DNA from 2 places in the Pseudomonas sp. 18-147 genome. Region 1 is predicted to be linked to the other one. Evidence: riboswitches for the same ligand, from Rfam matches in the RefSeq annotation. Region 1 holds a riboswitch; the other holds the start of a gene.
The links. A riboswitch is a leader RNA that binds a small molecule or an ion and turns the genes downstream of it on or off. The one in region 1 is predicted to bind cobalamin.
Positions count from the first base shown of each region.

Region 2: another riboswitch for cobalamin. It lies ahead of btuB (TonB-dependent vitamin B12 receptor); the one in region 1 lies ahead of cobG (precorrin-3B synthase).

Region 1 is NZ_CP182296.1:2,373,602-2,377,002, reverse strand. It holds gene ACM0M4_RS11450 (precorrin-8X methylmutase) at 1-260, opposite strand, end outside; gene cobG (precorrin-3B synthase) at 257-1,627, opposite strand; cobalamin riboswitch at 1,718-1,968, opposite strand; gene ACM0M4_RS11440 (bifunctional cobalt-precorrin-7 (C(5))-methyltransferase/cobalt-precorrin-6B (C(15))-methyltransferase) at 2,054-3,301, shown strand; gene ACM0M4_RS11435 (cobalt-precorrin-5B (C(1))-methyltransferase) at 3,294-3,401, shown strand, end outside.
Region 2 is NZ_CP182296.1:4,257,646-4,261,046, reverse strand. It holds gene ACM0M4_RS20140 (FUSC family protein) at 1-1,213, shown strand, start outside; cobalamin riboswitch at 1,261-1,468, shown strand; gene btuB (TonB-dependent vitamin B12 receptor) at 1,565-3,401, shown strand, end outside.

The sequences.
Region 1 (3,401 bases):
CGCGAGCGGGTCACGCCTTCGGCGACCATCCGCGCGTCGCAGAGGATCGCCGCGCCGGCGGCCAGCGCGGCGCGGCCGGCGGCGCCGGCGCCGGGCGAGAAGCGCAGGTCGTCGACCACGTCGACCATGCCGCAGGCGTGGATCACCCTGACCGCGAGCTTTTCAAGGTCGGCCGGGATGCCGGCGAGGTTCGCTTCGGCGCGGATGGTGGCGAACGACTGGCGATAGATCGCCTGGCCATCGCGGATGTAGTCAATCATGCGGGTTTTCCGGAAGTGGGCTGGGAAGGCAGGGCCGCCAGGTAGTCGGCGGCCGTGGCGAAAGTCAGGCGGCTGGCCAGCAACTGGCCGAATCCGGGGTGGCATGGGTCGTGCCGGTACAGGTCGTAGAACCCGCCGCTGCGCGCCAGCAGGGTGAGCGGCGCGCGGTGGGCGGCGGCGCAGGACCGTTCGCAGCCGCACAGGTGCAGTTGCGGCAGGTCGCTGCGCGGGCCGAGGCGTTCGGCCAGGCGCAAGGCGTCGCCCTTGGTGTCGGCCAGGCCCCTGGCGCAGGCGCTGGAACCGCTGCAGGCGATCAGCCGCGCCAACGGCGCATCGGGCTCGGTCAGCAGGCCGAGTCCGCGCAGGCCGAGCAGCGCCTGGTCGGCCTCGGCGTGCGCCAGGTTCGGCAGGAGCACGCTTTGCCAGGGGGTCAGGCGCAGGCTGCCGTCGCCATGGCGTTCGACCAGCTCGGCCAGGCCTTCCAGGCAAGCGCTGTCGAGCCGGCCGAGCGGCGCCGCCGCGCCGACCATCACCAGGCCCGGCTGGCGTTGCGGCTGGACGCCGAGATGACTCCACGGACGCCCCGGCGAACGCCGCCAGGCCGCCACCCGCTCGTCACGCCGCAGAGGGAAATCCAGGCGCGCCTGCAAGGCCTCCAGCAAGGGTTCTCCGGCCAGCTCCTGCAACAGGTGGCGCATTCGCGTCTGTTGCGGCTGGGCGCGCTCGAGGAACAGGTCGAGCAGCGCCAGCACCAGGGACTCGCCCCGCTCCGCCGGCAACGCCGCCAGGGGGCGGTCGCGGGCCGGGCAGCCGGCGAGTCCGAAGACCAGCGTCGCGGTCGGCGCCGCGGGCATCGGCGAGAGCCAGATGTCATGGGGATGTTCGAGCATCGCCAGGTCTTCGCCGCCGTCCAGCTGGATGGCGAACTTGGCCGACAGCGCGTGGTAGCGGCTGTCCGCCTGGAGCCGCAGCAACAGCCGAGCGGCCAGCGGGCGCACGTCCAGCGACAGGTGCGGATCGAGCCCGGCGGCCGGGCTGAGCATCAGGTTACGCACGTCGTCGGCGCCGGCCAGGGACTCATGCCGGGGACCGAGGCCGGCGTCCAGCAGGCGGCGGACAAGCCGCTCTTCCTCGCCGCGACGGACGCCGCGCAATTGCAGGTTGGAACGGTTGGTCGCCTCGATCACGCCGCTGGCGCAATCCCGCGCCGCGGCCGCCACGGCGCGTGCCTGGGCGGCGTCCAGGCGGCCGGCGTCGAGCTTGATGCGGCAGATGCCGCCGTCCAGCGCCTGGACGATACGCAGCAGGCCGGGACAGGGCGACGGACGTGGTACGGGCAGGGGCGCCGGGGTCTGGTCGTCGTTCAAAAACGCTACTCGAATCGGCGTCGCGGCGACCGCACCGCTGTCCCCCAGGGACAGACCACGGCATCGGTACACCCCGCCCGATGTTGGCACTCGCGACTGGTTTCGGCGGCAGGTCTCCTGGCTCGCAGCCCGGCGTTCCACCCGGGGGAGGAACCTCCGCTTCGCGCCGCCTTCCCGGTAATCCAGTGGCGAATGGCGCGAATACAGGCTGCATACAGTTGCGGGGGCAGCCACGGCTAGGCCCGGGCTTCGAAAAGACCGCGGCTCCGTGTTCCCTCTTCGGCCCTCGTTGGCCCCGCGCTAACGCGAAAGGGCCGGGCACCGACGAACGCGCTATTATGCCGCCCAGCCCGGGGCCGGGAAAACCCATTCCGTCCGGAAGCCGTCGCGGGCCCTTCACAGACGCATTTCAGGAGTATCGGAACCGTGTCATCGGCAGACTCGACGCCGCCCTGGCTGACCCTGGTGGGCATCGGCGAGGACGGTTATCCCGGCCTCGGCAAGCAGGCCCGGCGTGCCCTGCTGCAAGCCAGCCGGATCGTCGGCGCGGCGCGCCAGCTGGAACTGCTGCCGCCGTGCATCGGCGCCGCCCGCGAAACCTGGCCGACGCCGTTCTCCCTGGAACCATTGCTGGCCCGGCGCGGCCAGCCGACCTGCGTGCTGGCCAGCGGCGACCCGATGCTGTTCGGCGTCGGCGCCAGTCTCGCCCGGCAACTGCTGGCGACCGAACTGCGGGTCCTGCCGGCGCCCTCCTCCCTCTCGCTGGCCGCCGCCCGCCTCGGCTGGGCCCTGCAGGAGGTCGCCTGCCTGTCGCTGGTGGCGCGCCCGCTGGCGGCGCTGCAGGCACAGGTCCACGACGGCCGGCGCCTGCTGGTCCTCAGCAACGACGGCGACAGCCCGGCCGCCATCGCCCGCCTGTTGAACGCCCGTGGCTTCGGCGCCAGTCGCCTGAGCGTGCTGGAACACCTCGGCGGGCCGCTCGAGCGCCGTCTCGACGGCCTCGCCGGCGACTGGTCGCTGCCGCGCGCCGCCGATCTCAACCTGGTGGCGGTGGAATGCCGCGCCGGCGCCGGCGCCGTGCGCCTGCCGCTGACCCCGGGCCTGGCCGACGAGGCCTATCGCCACGACGGCCAGTTGACCAAGCGCGACGTCCGCGCCGTGACCCTGGCGCGCCTGGCGCCCTGCCCCGGCGAGCTGCTCTGGGACGTCGGCGCCGGTTGCGGCTCCATCGGCATCGAATGGATGCGCGCGCACCCCAGTTGCCGGGCGATCGCCATCGAAGCCAACGACGAGCGCCAGGAACATATCCGCCACAACCGCGACGCCCTAGGCGTACCGACCCTGCACCTGGTCGCCGGCAGCGCCCCGGAGGCGCTGCTGGAACTGCCCGAGCCGGACGCCATCTTCATCGGCGGCGGGGTCACCGCCGAGGGCGTGCTGGAAACCTGCTGGAAGCGCCTGCGGCCCGGCGGCCGCCTGCTCGCCAACGCGGTCACCCTGCAGAGCGAACGGGTGCTGCTCGACTGGCAGCAACGCCTGGGTGGCGACCTCACCCGCCTCGGCGTCGCCCACGCGCGACCGCTGGGCGGTTTCGACACCTGGCGCCAGGCCTTGCCGATCACCCTGCTGGAATTGCGCAAGCCCGCCGCCAGGAAGCCTCCCCGCGATGCGTGAGGAAACCCCCGAGCAGCCCGCGCCGTTGCGCAGCGGCTACACCACCGGCAGTTGCGCCACCGCCACCAGCCTGGCGGCGGCGCGCCTGCTGCTGGGCGGC
Region 2 (3,401 bases), 1.9 Mb from region 1:
ACTCGAGGCACTGTTGCGCGAGGGCCGCCAGGCCGAGTTCGAGGCCTGCCGGCAGCGCTTGCGCCTGGCGCTGGACGCGGCGCACGGACAGTTGCACCTGTGCCTGGTCTGCCTCGAACGCCTGCTCGGCGAGGCGAGGGCGGCCGGGCGCAGCGTCGAGGCGCTGGTCTATGGCGCGCCCACCCGCCAGGCGCCGGGCGCCATCGCCTGGCACCGGGACATCGAGCGCGGCGTGCTGTTCGGCCTGCGCAGCGCCCTGGCGTTCCTCTGCGTGGCCGCGTTCTGGCTGGCCAGCGCCTGGCCGAGCGGGTTGGGCGCGGTGTCGATCACCGGCGTGGTGCTGAGTCTCTTCGCCAGCCGCGACAACCCGGCCCAGGCCGGCCTGAACTTCCTTCGCGGGATCCTCCTGTCGATCCCGCTGGCCGGCTTCGTCGCACTGTTCTACCTGCCCGGCGTGGACGGCTTCCCGCTGCTCTGCCTGGGCCTGGGCGTACCGCTGTTCTTCGCCGCGCTGTGCGTGAACCGGGCGAGCCTGGCCGGGATCGCCTCGCCGTTCTGCATCTTCTTCGTGAAGAACGTCGCGCCGAGCAACAGCATGAGCTACGACCTCGCGCACTTCCTCAACAACGCCCTGTCGACGGTGCTCGGGGTGGCCTTCGCCGTGCTGGTGTTCAACCTGGTCAGCCTGCGGCCGGGCGAACGCCATTACCGGCGCATGCTGCAGGCCACCCTCGGCGACCTGGCGCGGCTCACCCTGCGCTCGCCGGCGCAGGCCGAGGCCTGGTTCGGCGGGCGCACCGCGGATCGCCTGATCCGCCTGGCGCAGCGCTACGACCGTTTGCCGGAGGGGCGCCGCCAGCCCTGGTCGGACGGCCTGATGGGACTCGACTTCGGCGACGAGCTGCTCTACCTGCGGCAGTGCCTGGAGGAGGTCCCGGCGTCCCTGGCGCAGGCCCGCGACCGCTACCTGCGGCGCCTGCGCCTGGCGCTGCTGGGCGATGGCCCGCGGGCTGAGCGTGAACACGCCCTCGACCCGCCGACCGCGCGCCTGCTCAAGGCCCTGGCCGCCAGCCCGCTGGCCGGCAGCGAACGCGGCGAGCTGGCCGGCGCCGCGCTGGTGCAGTTGCAGGCCACCTGGCGGCAGTGGTGCCGCAGCCATGCTCCGGCCGGGACGGCGCTGCGCGCGGACCCGCTCCCCGGAGCCGGGCGCTAGTTCTGCGGTGGCCGCCCACATTGACCGCGCAAGCCCCGAACCACTAAGCTGCGCGCCTTGCGACAGGTGCCCCGCAAGGGGTGAAACAGGGAAGCTGGTGCGTTCCGTCGGAACCAGGCCAGCGCTGCCCCCGCAACGGTAGGCGAATCAGACAGCCGCTCGATGACCACTGTGCTCCGGCATGGGAAGGCGCGGCTGGAAGCGTCCAGCGCTTCGCTCGCGAGCCCGGAGACCGGCCTGACGCACCCACGGCATCGCGGAGGGCGCTGTCGGACGTCTCCTGCCGTCGCTTCGTCCTCCGTCTGCCTCGACCCAGGTCGCGCGGGTGAGAGCGACGGAGCAGCGCAGAGCATGAACAGAGTTTTCCTGACCCCGGCAGCCGTGGCGCTGTGCGGCGCGTCTTCCCTGAGCCTGGCCGAACCGGTCAGCCTTGCCGACCAGGTGGTGACCGCCACCCGTACCGCCCAGACCGCTTCCCAGAGCCTGGCGGCGGTGAGCGTCATCGACCGCGAGGATATCGAGCGCAGCCAGGCGCGCAGCGTGCCGGAGCTGTTGCGCCAGGTACCCGGCGTGTCGCTGGCGAACAACGGCGGTTTCGGCAAGAACACCACGCTGTTCCTGCGCGGCACCGAGTCCGACCATGTGCTGGTGCTGATCGACGGCATCAAGGTCGGCTCGGCCAGCGCTGGCCTCACCGCGTTCCAGGACTTGCCGGTGGAGCTGATCGAGCGCATCGAGGTGGTCCGCGGGCCGCGTTCCAGCCTGTACGGCTCGGAGGCCATCGGCGGGGTGATCCAGATCTTCACCCGGCGCGGCGACGGCCAGGGCGCCAAGCCGTTCTTCTCCGCCGGTTACGGCACCCATCAGACCCTGGAGGGCAGCGCCGGGGTCAGCGGCGGCGCCGGCAACGGCTGGTACAGCCTCGGGGTGAGCAGCTTCGATACGGCGGGGATCAATACCAAGCGCGCCGGTACTGCGGGCTATGAGCCAGACCGAGACGGCTACCGCAACCTGTCCGGCAACCTGCGCGGCGGCTATCGCTTCGACAATGGCCTGGAACTCGACGGCACCCTGGTCAGGGCCAAGTCGCACAACGACTATGACCAGGTCCTCGGCAACTCTGGTTTCAATACCAACGCCGACGGCGAGCAGAACCTGGTCGGCGGCCGTGCCCGCTTCACTCCGCTCGATCCCTGGCTGGTGACCCTCCAGGCAGGGCGCAGCGAGGACAAGGCCGATGCCTATCAGGATGGCCGTTTCTACTCGCGCTTCGATACCCGTCGCGACAGCCTGTCCTGGCAGAACGACCTGACCCTGGCCGAAGGCCATGTGCTGACCCTCGGCTACGACTGGCAGAAGGACGAGATCAGCAGCAGCGAAGCCTTCAGCGTCGACTCGCGGCTGAACAAAGGCTGGTTCGCCCAGTACCTCGGCCGGTACGGTCGCCAGGATTGGCAACTGAGCCTGCGCCGCGACGACAACCAGCAGTTCGGCGTGCACGACACCGGCAGCGCCGCCTGGGGCTACGCGCTGAGCGACGCGCTGCGCTTCACCGTCAGCTACGGGACGGCGTTCAAGGCGCCGACCTTCAACGAACTCTACCTCCCCGACTACGGCAATCCCGACCTGGACGCCGAGACTTCGCGCAGCCTGGAGGTCGGTCTCAGCGGTACGCACGACTGGGGGCACTGGGCGGTGAATGCCTATCGTACGGACATCGACTCGCTGATCACCTATACAACCCGTCAGGGGCTTTATGTGCCGTTCAACATCGACGAAGCGCGCATCCGTGGCGTCGAACTGGTCCTCGGCAGCCAGTGGCTGGGCTGGGACTGGAACGCCAACGCGACCTTCCTCGACCCGCAAAACCGTTCCGGCGGCGTCAACGACGGCAACGAACTGCCGCGCCGGGCGCAGCGGATGTTCAACCTGGAACTGGACCGGCGCTTCGAGCGTCTTTCGCTGGGCGCCAGCGTGCACGCCGAAGGCCGACGCTATGATGACCCGGCCAACGAGGTGCGCCTGGGCGGCTACGCCACCCTCGACCTGCGCAGCGAGTACCGGCTGAACGACGAATGGCGCCTGCAGGGCCGGATCGCCAACCTGTTCGGTGCCGACTACGAAACCGCGTATGGCTACAACCAGCCTGGCCAGGCGGTCTACCTCAGCGTGCGCTACCAGGCCCTGT